DNA from 4 places in the Paenochrobactrum glaciei genome. Region 1 is predicted to be linked to each of the others. Evidence: predicted binding sites of a transcription regulator. Region 1 holds the regulator's gene; each other region holds the start of a gene.

Evidence for each region. Region 1 encodes PhoB, which activates phosphate uptake and scavenging genes when phosphate is short. Its sites were predicted from a motif close to TGTCATNNANCTGTCAT; they were not measured.
Region 2: the regulator PhoB is predicted to act here: its motif matches at 1,312-1,328, upstream of phnD (phosphate/phosphite/phosphonate ABC transporter substrate-binding protein).
Region 3: the regulator PhoB is predicted to act here: its motif matches at 1,340-1,356, upstream of ppk2 (polyphosphate kinase 2).
Region 4: the regulator PhoB is predicted to act here: its motif matches at 983-999, upstream of ABDZ76_RS03860 (alkaline phosphatase).

Annotation. Positions count from the first base shown of each region.
Region 1 covers NZ_BAAADE010000001.1:1,005,529-1,008,687, reverse strand. Annotated here, with positions in the region: gene ABDZ76_RS04730 (cell wall hydrolase) at 1-618, opposite strand, end outside; gene phoB (phosphate regulon transcriptional regulator PhoB) at 1,160-1,846, opposite strand; gene phoU (phosphate signaling complex protein PhoU) at 2,035-2,757, opposite strand; gene pstB (phosphate ABC transporter ATP-binding protein PstB) at 2,793-3,159, opposite strand, start outside.
Region 2 covers NZ_BAAADE010000004.1:68,057-71,215, forward strand. Annotated here, with positions in the region: gene ABDZ76_RS11815 (ABC transporter permease) at 1-89, opposite strand, end outside; gene phnD (phosphate/phosphite/phosphonate ABC transporter substrate-binding protein) at 268-1,242, opposite strand; gene ABDZ76_RS11825 (response regulator transcription factor) at 1,350-2,021, shown strand; gene ABDZ76_RS11830 (sensor histidine kinase) at 2,037-3,159, shown strand, end outside.
Region 3 covers NZ_BAAADE010000001.1:649,560-652,718, reverse strand. Annotated here, with positions in the region: gene ABDZ76_RS03160 (glycosyltransferase family 2 protein) at 1-435, shown strand, start outside; gene ppk2 (polyphosphate kinase 2) at 348-1,277, opposite strand; gene ABDZ76_RS03150 (ATP-binding protein) at 1,527-2,801, shown strand; gene ABDZ76_RS03145 (GNAT family N-acetyltransferase) at 2,858-3,159, opposite strand, start outside.
Region 4 covers NZ_BAAADE010000001.1:804,737-807,895, reverse strand. Annotated here, with positions in the region: gene ABDZ76_RS03865 (Glu/Leu/Phe/Val family dehydrogenase) at 1-787, opposite strand, end outside; gene ABDZ76_RS03860 (alkaline phosphatase) at 1,175-2,944, shown strand; gene ABDZ76_RS03855 (twin-arginine translocation signal domain-containing protein) at 3,047-3,159, shown strand, end outside.

The DNA of each region.
Region 1 (3,159 bases):
TGTGTAGATCATCGCAAGATTATATGGCTCAGTCGGAACAGGCGCTTGCAGGGAGCCGTCTTTGTTGCGCTTTTCATAGAAAGCATTGCCACCGGCGACTAGCACATAATGCATATTCTTGTAAGGGAATTTCAAACCGGCGGTGTGGAAGAACATTGAATTTTTAGCAGCCGGATGGCGCTTACCCTTCAACACATCATCGGCGGCTTTTTGAACATCCGGCAGTGCCTTGGAGTTCATCTTGCGGGTAAGGACACCCGGCGCAAACTGGTTTTTCTGTCCGACAACGCCACAAATCGTATCAGGATATTGTTTTGACAGCAGACGGTTAATCACCACGGTGCCGACGGCCACGAGGCCATCCTGACTGGAGCGGTTGGCTTCAAAGAACATGGCGCGTTCAAGGCACTCACGGTCTTTGGCAGTGTAGGTATAAGTTTTCACACCATTGATATTCATGACATTGCCTTTATCGGCACTGGCAATTTTTGATTGCTTGGCGCTTTTAAGCGCTGCTGTCTGATCGGTGGTGGTGCAGCCCGATACAATTACTGATGCCGCCAGCATTGCCATTGTCAGGGCAAACTTTGCCGAATGACCAGAGAACATGTGTTTCATCAGTTTAATCCTATATCAGGCACTAAAGTTTGGGGGTGCTATGGTGCTTGCCCAAAGCTTTTAACTTTGTCTTTCGTGGATCCGTGTGATTTTTTAACCGCATTCGAACCTGTGGGTCAAATGTCACAGTTACAATAAATTCGTGAATGAACGCCTAAAAGACGCGAAGTTTATCGGGATACAGACCTGATGAAACTTTATTTATATTAATATTTTCTTAAAAAGCTTTGACTGATGCTGCGGCGCATTTTCATGCAGCTTGCTTTAAAAGCCCCTGAGTTACAGCCTTTTCAGGCAAACAAAGAGAGGCAGGGCAGTTTCGTTTGCTTTAACGCAGACTTAGACCGGACGCAATTTCAAAACCGCTAACGGGCTTTTGCAATTATGGTTCCGGACACCATTCTCAACTTTATGCGTGAATTGTAACTTTGCGTGAGAATTGACCCGTTTGTACGAATTTCATTCAAAACTATGATTTACAGGACAGATATCGATTCGAAAAAGCGGCAGCCGATTTAATCGAACTGCCGCTTTTTTAATCTTAACCGAATGAGTATCCTGCGCCACGCACAGTACGGATCGGGTCGGTGGAACCATTCGGGTTAATGGCTTTGCGCAGGCGCCCGATATGAACGTCCACGGTGCGGTCATCAACGTAAATATCAGCGCCCCAAACACCATCCAGCAATTGGCTTCGCGAAAACACGCGCCCTGGTGCCATCATGAAATATTCAAGCAGGCGATATTCTGTCGGGCCCAGATGCACTTCCTTGTCTTTACGATAGACACGGTGCTGCTGGCGATCGAGGATGAGATCGCCGACTTTCAGCACATGGGAGAGCAAGCTCGGATTAGCACGGCGCAGCATGGCTTTGACACGGGCAATCAGCTCAGGTGTCGAGAAAGGTTTGACCACATAGTCATCCGCGCCCACGGCCAGACCGCGCACGCGCTCGCTTTCTTCGCCGCGGGCTGTCAGCATGATAATCGGCAGGCGTTCGGTCTCTGCGCGCTGGCGCAGGCGACGGCATAGTTCAATGCCGGAGACACCGGGCAGCATCCAATCCAAAATCAACAGGTCGGGCACATCTTCGCGTAAAGCAATTTCTGCTTCATCGCCGCGCATGATGGTTGTGACCTGATAGCCTTCCGCTTCCAGATTATAGCGCAGCAATACACTAAGCGCTTCTTCATCTTCCACGACGGCAATTTTGGGAGCATGTGACATCACGAGATTCCTTCAGTCAATTGGCGCAAAAGTCAGACCATGCAGTTGCAATGTAAGTCTGGGTAAGTCTGGCAGGCTGAAATTGCGACAAAGCTAGGGTGCAGAGCGGGAGCGCCGCTCTTGAAAACTACATAAAACCGTTGGCGGACAATTATTTTCATCAAAATCTTGTCCGCCTTTCCGGTCATTTAAGGCTTGCGGGCCTCATCCACGATGATGTCGTGGCTGAGGTCTTCCTTTGGCCGTTCGGCCGGCATTTGCTGGCCGGTGACGATATAATAAACCGTCTCGGCAATATTGGTGGCGTGGTCGCCGATGCGCTCAATGTTTTTGGCGCTGAACAGCAAATGGGTGCAGGAAGAGATGTTGCGCGGATCTTCCATCATATAAGTGAGAAGCTCACGGAAGATCGAGGTGTACATAGCGTCGATTTCATCATCGCGGTCACGCACAATATTGATCTGTGCCACCGAACGGGTGGCATAGGCATCAAGCACTTCTTTTAGCTGGGTGAGTGCCAGTTCAGCCAAGGTTTCAAGGCCGCGATAGAGCTTGACGGATTGGCGGGTGTCGGAAACAGCCGCCACGCGTTTGGCAATGTTTTTGCCCAAATCACCAACGCGTTCCAGATCAGCGGAAATGCGGATGGCACCGATAATTTCGCGCAGGTCAATCGCCATTGGCTGACGCTTGGCAATGATGGTGATGGCTTTGTCGTCGATCTCGCGCTCGGCAGCATCGAGAAACAGATCATCAGCAATGACGCGCTGTGCCAGTTCTTGGTCGGCATTGACGATTGCGGCAATGGATTGCTCGACCATACGCTCGGCATGGCCGCCCATTTCGGCAATCTTATGGGCCAGAAATTTCAGTTCTTCATCATAAGAGCGGACAGTGTGTTTTATAGGCATGAAAAAACCTCTTAAAAAAGTATCGGCAACAACAATCAGCCGAAGCGGCCGGTGATGTAGTCCTGTGTCCGTTTTTCTTTTGGTGCGGTGAAGATCGCTTCAGTTTCGCCTTCCTCGACAATATTGCCAAGATGGAAGAAGGCGGTTTTTTGCGAAACACGCGCGGCTTGCTGCATGGAGTGGGTTACGATTGCAATCGTATAATTCTGGCGCAGTTCGTCGATCAGCTCTTCGATCTTAGCTGTGGCAATCGGGTCAAGCGCCGAGCAAGGCTCATCCATGAGGATAACTTCAGGGCTGACTGCAATAGCGCGGGCAATGCACAGGCGCTGCTGCTGACCACCGGAAAGGCCGGTGCCGGCATCATGAAGGCGGTCTTTGACCTCTTCATAAAGGCTGGCC
Region 2 (3,159 bases), on a different contig from region 1:
AAAACAATAGACAAAACGATCCCGATCATTGTCGTCGGGTCGGAATTGTACACCTTATGTTTATATATCAGGTTCTTGTAATAACTCATGGTTTCTCCACTTTGAGCCGAGGCTCCCCTTGAAGTTCCACTCATTTTAAACGGTGGAATTTCAACTGGTTATAGGCTGGCTGGGTGCAGGAATTGTTGCTTTAATCCGCGCTTGGCCTGACCTTATAAAAGGGGCTTTGCAATTGACTTTTGCCTGATAGATCAACGCTCGATAAACTCATGGAAGCACTGCCCCCGCTTGTTCGTTTACCTCGCGCACCACAGACCATGCGGGTGCATATTCAATCGGAATAAAATGGTCATCTCCCTGAAATTCAGCTTTCATTTCGGGGGTAAATGTAAAATTGAAAAAACAGCGTTTCATCTCGTCCACCAATGAAGGTGCAAGATTATGCGCATAGACAAAAGAGGATGTCGGAAAGAGATCGCTTTGATAAATAAGGCGTAGCGCATCCCGTTTAACAAGGCCGCGCTCCATCATGCGTTCCAGCACATCGGAGGCAACCGCCGCCATGTCATAATCTCCGGCCACAACACCTAAGATTGATTTATCATGACCGCCCGACATGATCGGCGCATAATCCTGCACCGGTGTCAGACCATGTTTTGGAAATAATGCGCGGGGCGCAACATTGCCGGAATTGGAGAAAAGCGAGGCATGCGCAATGCGCTTGCCTTTCAGGTCGCTTAAATTTTGAAAAGGTGAATCGGCACGTACAACCGCCACCAGACGATAGCCCCGCATCTGATTGCCGGAGCCTTTGGCTGCAAATGGCACCGCACCCGCACGATTAACCGCCTCAATGGTTGGCCCCGTTGAAAAACCGGCAAAATGCAACCGGCCGGAGCGCATGGCTTCCACTTCATCAGCACTTGACTGGATCGGGTAATAGACAATCTGTCTGCCTAAACAAGCTTCCAGATGTTGCGTAAAAGGCTTGAACAAACGGGCATATACGGCCGGATCTTCAATCGGCGAATAAGCCCAGACAAGGGTTTGCGGATCGCGCCATTGGGAGGGATCTTTCGGCGCATCAGCAACGAGGTCGTTGTTCTCATCGCAATAACGCTCATCAAGCGCACCGCGATTGGCGCAAGCGCTCTCAGCCGCAGAAGCAACGCTTAACTGCAATCCGATAATCGCTCCGGATATAGCAATACCAACAAGGTATGCCATTTTGCGCCAGAACATTTCTTCCTCCCAAACCCGTTTCTATGTTACAGTTTGATATTGGTATCTAAAAACAATACCAATTCTTCCTGTCAGAATCCTGTCATTACGGAAACTTTACACCTCTCATGCGTATCCTTCTCATTGAAGACACCATCGATATTGCCTTTGCCATTGCCTCAAAGCTTGAAAAAGAAGGCTATCATGTCACCACTGTTTATGATGGTTCAGAGGGTGAAGAACTGGCGGTAAACGGCTCTTTTGACTTGGTTGTGCTGGATATTAACCTGCCCCGCCGTGATGGTTTTGAAATTTTACGCAGCATGCGCGAACATTCTTTATCATCACCGGTTTTAGTCATCACGGCACGGAATCAAATTGCCGATAAAATCGACCTGCTTGAGCTTGGTGCCGACGATTATTTGGTCAAACCTTTTGATTTACGGGAACTGGTGGCGCGAATCCGTGCGGTTGCCAGACGTCATATGGGTGTTGCCCAACCGCTTATCCGCCTTGGTGATCTGACTATCAATTTAAGCCAGCGCTCGGTGATGCAGGGTGAGGAACCACTGGATTTCGGCAAGCGTGAATTTGACGTTTTAGAAATGCTGGCAACCCGTTTTAATGTCACCGTGCCTAAAGATATGCTGGTGCTTAAGCTTTTTGGTCATGAAGATACCGGCACGCCAAATGCCATTGAATTGCTGATATCCCGCGTGCGCAAGAAGCTTGAAAACAGCAGTTTGGAAATTGTAACGCAGCGCAGTGTTGGCTATTTATTGCGCCTTAAAGCCAACTGATGCCCAACAGAGCCTATGTCACAAACAACCGCCAAGCCCGTTCTGAATAAAGAATATTCCATCCAGCGCCGCATCATGATCGGCGGCGGGCTGACACTGCTTGCGGTTACGATTGTGCTGTTTTTTCTTGGCCGCCTTTATGCGCAACGCGCTGCTGATGAAGCTTTTGACCGTGTTTTAGGCGCTGCCGCACTTTCAATTGCTGATACAATCACCTTGCAAGACGGGGCGCTGAGCGTTGACCTGCCTCATTCCGCCTTTGCCATTTTAGGCACATCGCGCCTGAACCGCATTTTTTACCGTGTGGTGACACCAGATGGTAATTTGCTCACCGGCTCGCCTATTTTGGGGCTGGAGCTTGCCCATGGCACCAATAATCATTTACGCCTTAGCGATAGTATCTATCGTGGTGAAAAAATTCGTATTGCCGCAGTTGCGCGTTATCATAGTGATGCACAAGGCGGTGGCTGGGTGGATGTGCTGGTGGGCGAAACCCGTGAAGCGCGCGACCAGCTTACTCTACAATTAAGCCTGAATACAATTTTGCCCGTGTTAGGTGTCGCCCTGCTGGCGATAGCACTTATCTGGTTTGCAATCCGCTTGGCTTTCCGCCCGTTGCAAATTGTCGAGGCGAATTTACGCCAACGCTCATCAGCCGATCTTAATCCGGTTTCGGGTGCTATTCCAAAAGAAGTGAGTGCACTTGTTTCCGCATTGAATGATTTTATGGCACGCCTCAATAGTTTGCTGGACGGCCTCAAACTGGTGACGGCTGATGCCGCGCATCAAATGCGCACACCTTTAACGGCACTGCGCGCTTTAACCGAACTGTCACTGGAAGAAACTGACGCTAAAAGGCGGCATGAAATTCTCACCCGTATTCATGCCAATTCAATCAGTGCCAGCCTGCTTGCCAACCAGCTTTTATCCGAAGCCACCACATTGCACAGCATCCAGTCGCGCAAGCTCGAACTGATCGATCTCCTGCAAGTGGTGCAAGAAGCAATCCGCCGCTTACGTGCTGAAGGTAATTATCAAGATTTACAAAAAACCATCAGACTGGATGCCACGCAAAAAGCTTTTTATCTTTATGGCGAACCGGTAAGTTTGCGCGAAATGATCCGCAATATCATTGAAA
Region 3 (3,159 bases), 360 kb from region 1:
CTGTTCCATCCGCTGATGTTGATGACCATGATCTTTCTGGTGGTCTCTGCCTTTTTCTCACCGTTTGAAGTGCGCCATGTGATGCTGCTCACCATTGATATGATGAATATCGTCATGGCTTATGTGAGCTATTATTTGCTGAGTGCAAGGGCTGCGGAAAAGAGCGAGATGGATGGTTATCCTTATCTGCTCGGAATTGTGCCTTACTGGATGATGATTTCTCTGGCCACATGGCGGGCGCTGTTGCAGCTGATGAGGGAGCCTTTCCTCTGGGAAAAGACCCCTCATTTCAGAAGCAGCAATGCGTCACAAATATTGGTCAGTGAGGCTCTTTATCAAAATGCCGTTTACTTGGAGGATGCCAAAAATGCGGTGCCTGCGCCAATGATATTGGTGTCTTCTTCACCGATTGCCTCAAGGTCGCGCCCTTCATAAGGCAATGACAATAACACACGGCGGATTGCGGCCAGCCGCGCCCGCCGTTTGTCATTGGAGCGTACAATTGTCCAAGGTGCATGTTTGGTGCTGGTGCGCTCGATCATCACATGGCAGGCATCGGAATAATCCTGCCAACGGGTAATGCCAGCCACATCAATCGGCGAAAATTTCCAATCTTTAAGTGGACTGTGGCGGCGTTCATGAAAGCGCTTTAGTTGCATTTCCTGCCCGATATCCAGCCAGAATTTGAAGAAATGAATGCCATCGGCGACGACCATTTTCTCCAGATCAGGTGCTTCAATCAAAAAAGTTTCAAGCTGTTGCGGCGTGCAGAAATCCATCACCACTTCAACGCCGGCGCGGTTATACCATGAGCGGTCAAAGGTGACGAACTCGGCCGATGTTGGAAAATGCGCCACATAACGCTGAAAATACCATTGGCCGTTTTCTGTTTCGGTGGGTTTGGTCAGCGCCACATTGCGCGCGGTACGCGGGTTCATAAATTCACGCAGGGTGAAAATTGTGCCGCCTTTACCGGCTGCATCGCGCCCTTCAAACAAGCAAATGACGCGCCCGCCGCTTGCCTGCAACCAATATTGCATTTTAACGAGTTCGATTTGGAGCCGTTCCAGGGTTTCTTTATATTCTTTGGACTGCATCTGATCGGGATATGGATAGCCGCCGGAGGCAAGAGCGTTTTCCTCAATCCAGGCCGGTAATTCCGGATTGTCGATATCAAACTCGCGCTCTACACCGGCAATGGTAAGTTTGATTGGTTCCAGCTTCGGATGTCTGGAAAAACTGCCCGTCTGTGCGGCTTTATCACTGGCCAATGCAATATCCTCTCGATTGCGCTTGATGATTGATCTTATTAAGCTTTATTACGTTTGAAAAGTGCTTGAGTAATCAAAGTGTCATAGTCTTTAACTATGTTTAAGGCCATGATTTGTCAGGCAGATGAATGTTGTCAGCGGTGCCAAGCAATCATGCATGCGGCCTTGTTTTGACGTAACGGTTTTATATATTGATGCTGATCATCCCCTGTGGCTTGAAATGTTTTAAAGCCCTGCTTTTTGCGAGGAAAATGAATGAACAATCATGATGAGCAGGGGATCTGGTCAGCTTTGATGAAATTTTGGCAGCAAGGTCGCCTTTATCTGATTTTCGCAGTCGTCGTGCTGGCTTTTGTTTTCTGGCTAGTCTGGCCGCCACTGGTGCTTTATCTCTTGCTGCTCAGCGTCATTCTGGCTTTGACATTGGTGGTTTCGCCACCTGCTCCACCTGAAATTACCCGAAAAAAAACCACCAAGCGCAAAGGCGCTTTGGCTGACATCGGTGCAGAAAAAATTGCTGGTTTGCTAAGTGATCCGCTGGTAATTTTTGATCGCTCCGGTTCGGTGATCTATACCAATCCGGCAGCACAGGCGGCATTTCCTTCCATGGAAATAGAAACCATCGTGTTTTTACGTTTTCGCGCACCGGAAATGCTGCATATGCTGCATGAGGTGGTTGAAGATGGTCAGCCGCGCAGCATTGATTATTTCGAGCGATTGCCGATTGAAAGCTGGTACAAAGCCGTTCTGATGCCGCTTGAGGCGGGGCGTGATGATTTATTTATGCTGATTTTTCGCGACCAGACCGAAGCGCGCCGTATTGACCGCATGCGCTCGGATTTTGTCGCCAATGCCAGCCATGAATTGCGCACACCGCTTGCCTCGTTGCGCGGGTTTATTGAAACCTTGCAAGGGCCGGCACGTGAAGATGTCAAAGCGCGTGACCGTTTTCTGGAGATCATGCAAAAACAGGCCGACCGCATGTCGCGTTTGATTGACGACTTGTTGTCTTTATCACGGCTTGAAACACGGCCTAATGTCGGCACAGAAGACAAGGTTGATTTAGGCGCTATATTACATCATGTCACCGACAGTCTGGTGCCGATGGCCGAGGCGCAGGGCGTGGTGATTGAGCATGATTTTCATGATGAACCTGTCTATGTGGCAGGGTCGCGTGATGAGCTAATCCAGCTTTTTCAAAACCTGATTGAAAATGGCTGCAAATATGGTGAAAGTGGCAAGAAGCTTATTGTTAGCCTTAAAAAACATGGGGTTCCTTCGCCGGATGAGGCGATTATCTCGGTGCAGGACTTTGGCGCAGGCATTGCTGCTGAACATTTGCCGCGTCTGACGGAGCGGTTCTATCGCATTAATGCAGAAACGGGTGATGCCAAAAAAGGTACTGGACTGGGCTTGGCCATCGTCAAACACATTATCACCCGTCACCGCGGCAAGATGAATGTGCGATCTGAGATTGGCAAAGGCACTACTTTTATTGTGCGTTTACCGCTTTTTTGCGTGAAATCGTGAGGTGTTGCGCGTTTTTCAGATGAAGAAACGCGTTAAAAAAGACAGTGGTTCTATTTTTACTTTGATGGTTTGACGAGGCGTAAAAGCCTCCATTTGAGCGGACGAATTGCCTGCCATATCCGTGTTGATCGCAAACCGGTCAGCAGTGATTGTGCGCTTAAAGCGAGACGGCCTTTGAGGGTGAGAGCGGCTTTATAATCGTGCAAAACCCGCACACCGTCGCACATATTGACCTTCCATGCTTCATTGCCAACGCCAAGGTCAAGAATGTCGAAACCGTGTTTGTGTAAATCCTGCATGACCAGATAATGCAGCACCATGCCGGGTGAATATTTTGACCAATGTCCGGCTTCATTTG
Region 4 (3,159 bases), 200 kb from region 1:
CTTCCGCTTTGGCAGCAAAGAGGCTTTTCAGGTTCAAACCTTCGGCGCACTGAACTGCACCTTCCGAGTCGGAAACAGCGGTGATCTTGTGGCCATCGGCGCTGAAAAGACGTGCCATATGCTGGCCGGCATTACCAAAGCCCTGAATGGCCACACGCAAATTGCTGGCAAGACCTAAATCACCAGCCAGATGACGCACGAGATAGTAGCCACCGCGTGCCGTTGCATCATCACGACCAAGCGAACCGCCCAGTGCCAATGGCTTGCCGGTGATCACTGCCGGTGAGTGCTGGTCGACGATTTGTGAATATTCGTCAGCCATCCAACCCATGATCATTGAGTTGGTATAGACATCCGGTGCCGGAATATCACGGTCTGGGCCCAGAATTCCGGCAAAGGCCTGAATATAAGCGCGGGAGAGACGTTCCAACTCAGCTTTGGACAATTTACGCGGATCAACCTGAATAGCACCCTTACCACCGCCATAAGGCAGGTTCATCACGGCGCATTTGAAGGTCATCCAGAAAGCAAGCGTCTCAACTTCTTCAGCTGTTGCATCCGGATGGTAACGGATGCCGCCTTTGGTTGGGCCGCGGGTATCATCATAACGGCAGCGCCATGCAAGGAATGATTTGCGTGATCCGTCATCCATACGGATCATCAAACGTACTTTCATGGTCTCGCGCGCGAATTTCAATTTTTCGATCACATCCGCGTCGATATTAATATGGCTTGCAGCCTCATCCAGCCGCACTAATGCATTTTCAAGAAGATTGTCCTGTGACACGAAATCACCTTTCTTGCGTATGGCGTTATGAAAATATATTTTTGGAACCCCTATATGCACTTTTACGCAACAAAAGGAAAGAAAAAAGGACAGCACTGTTGTCCTATTTTTTATTGTCAGTACTCATTTTTTAAATTTTTCTGAAATATTGTGTGATTTTCGCATCAGTCGAAATCATGACTTGTCCAAGCCAGATTTAATCAATCTGTCATGATTTATACAAAGCACTGTCATAATGGCTGGCTAACAATCCCCCCGTACTCATTGTCCTCTCAAGGTCTTTACGACGATTACAATTGGGGCTTTTCCGGCATGCAAAGGGGTGGAACCAAAGATGGTTCCGATCTGTGGCCGGGAAAACATCCGCTAAAGGGGTTTGATAAAACCATGCGTCAACTTGTTAAATTACTCTCTGCCACGACAGTTCTGTCGGCTACACTTATTGCAACTGCATCGCAGGCAGCAACGGTGTATCCGCTTGACCGTGCAACGATTCTTGCCGGTTCGCCTTTTGATTTCAAAGTGGAATTCGACAATGTCGTCAAAGCGGATGACGTGAAAATCACGGTCAACGGCGAAGATTACAAAGCTGTTTTCGGCAAAGATGTTGAATTTATTGCTGCAGAAAAAGACGCATCAGATAAAGATCTGGGCTCGGCTGTTATTCTGCGCTCTTTGGCTTTGCCGAAAGCCGGTGCTTACACCATCGAAGTGCAGGCCGGAAATGACAAGAAAAGCGTTACTTGGGATGTTTACGGCACTTCGGATGCACCTAAAGCCAAAAACGTGATCTTCCTTGTCGCTGATGGTTTGTCCGTTGCCCACCGCACCGGTGCCCGCATCATGTCTAAGGGCATGAGCGAAGGTAAGGCCAATGGTCGTCTCAATATGGATGATCTGCAATATATGGCTTTCATCGGTACATCAGCCACCAATTCGATTGCCACCGACAGCGCCAACACCATGTCAGCCTATATGACGGGTCATAAAACTGCGATCAATGCGCTTGGTGTTTATGCTGACCGTACACCGGACAGCCTTGATGATCCGCGCGTTGAAAATATTAGTGAAGCACTGCGCCGTCAAACCGGCAAATCCATCGGTATTGTCACCACGTCAGAATTGCAGGATGCAACACCGGCAGCTGTGGCTTCGCACACCCGCCGTCGCGCTGATAAAGCCGAAATCACCGGCATGTTGTTTGATGTGAAGCCTGATGTATTGTTGGGCGGTGGTTCTGCCTACTTCCTCAATAAGGAAGTGCCGGGTTCCAAGCGCAAAGACGATAAAGACTATATCAAAGAGTTCAAAGATGCAGGTTATGCCTTGGCAACCAGCAAGGAAGAGCTTGAAAAGGCCGCATCTGCTGAAGGCGACAAGCTGCTCGGCCTGTTCCATACCGGCAATATGGACACTGCGATGGATCGCAATATGCTGAAAAAGGGAACGATGGATAAATTCCCTGATCAGCCGGGTCTAGTTGAAATGGCCGACATTGCCTTGAAAAAGCTCTCCCAGAATAAGGAAGGTTTCTTCCTGATGGTTGAAGCGGCAAATGTCGACAAGATGTCCCATCCGCTTGACTGGGAACGCGCAGTTTACGACACAATCGAGTTTGACAAGGTTGTTGGTCTGGCACAGGAATTTGCCAAGAACAATCCGGACACAATGGTTGTTGTAACCGGTGACCATACCCATGGCGTGTCCATCATCGGTACGATCGATGATAATAAGCCGGGCACCGAAATGCGTGAAAAAGTCGGTACTTATGAAAAAGCTGGCTTTACCAATTACGTTGACAGCAATGGTGACGGCTATCCGGACAACGTGGATGTGAACCCGCGTCTGGCGATCTTCTCCAACAACTTCCCTGACTATTACGAAACCTTCCGTCCGAAGCTGGATAATCCTTTTGTTCCGGCGATCAAAAACGAGAAGAACGAATATGTCGCCAACGAAGCCTATAAGGACATTCCGGGCGCTGTCTTCCGTGAAGGCAATATCCCGCGCTCCGATGATACAGGTGTTCACTCGGTCGATGACGTTGTGTTGCAGGCAAGTGGTGCCGGTGCCGATCTTTTCCGTGGCTATATGGAACAGAGCGACGTTTACAAAATTCTGGCCGAAGTCTTCGCTCTTGGCGCGGATAAGAAATAAGCCTGAGTTTGGATGAAAAAAATGCCGGAAAGCAATTTCCGGCATTTGACTTTTAAGGGGTGAGCCATGTCATTTTTACCAACACTGCCATTTTCATCAACAATGCCGCGTCGTGATTTTTTGAAACTTTTGAGCGCTGCACCTTTGGCCTGTGTCGCGTCGGGCCTGCCGCAGGCGCAGGCGGCCACGGGCAATTTAAGTTTTGCCGAGCTTTA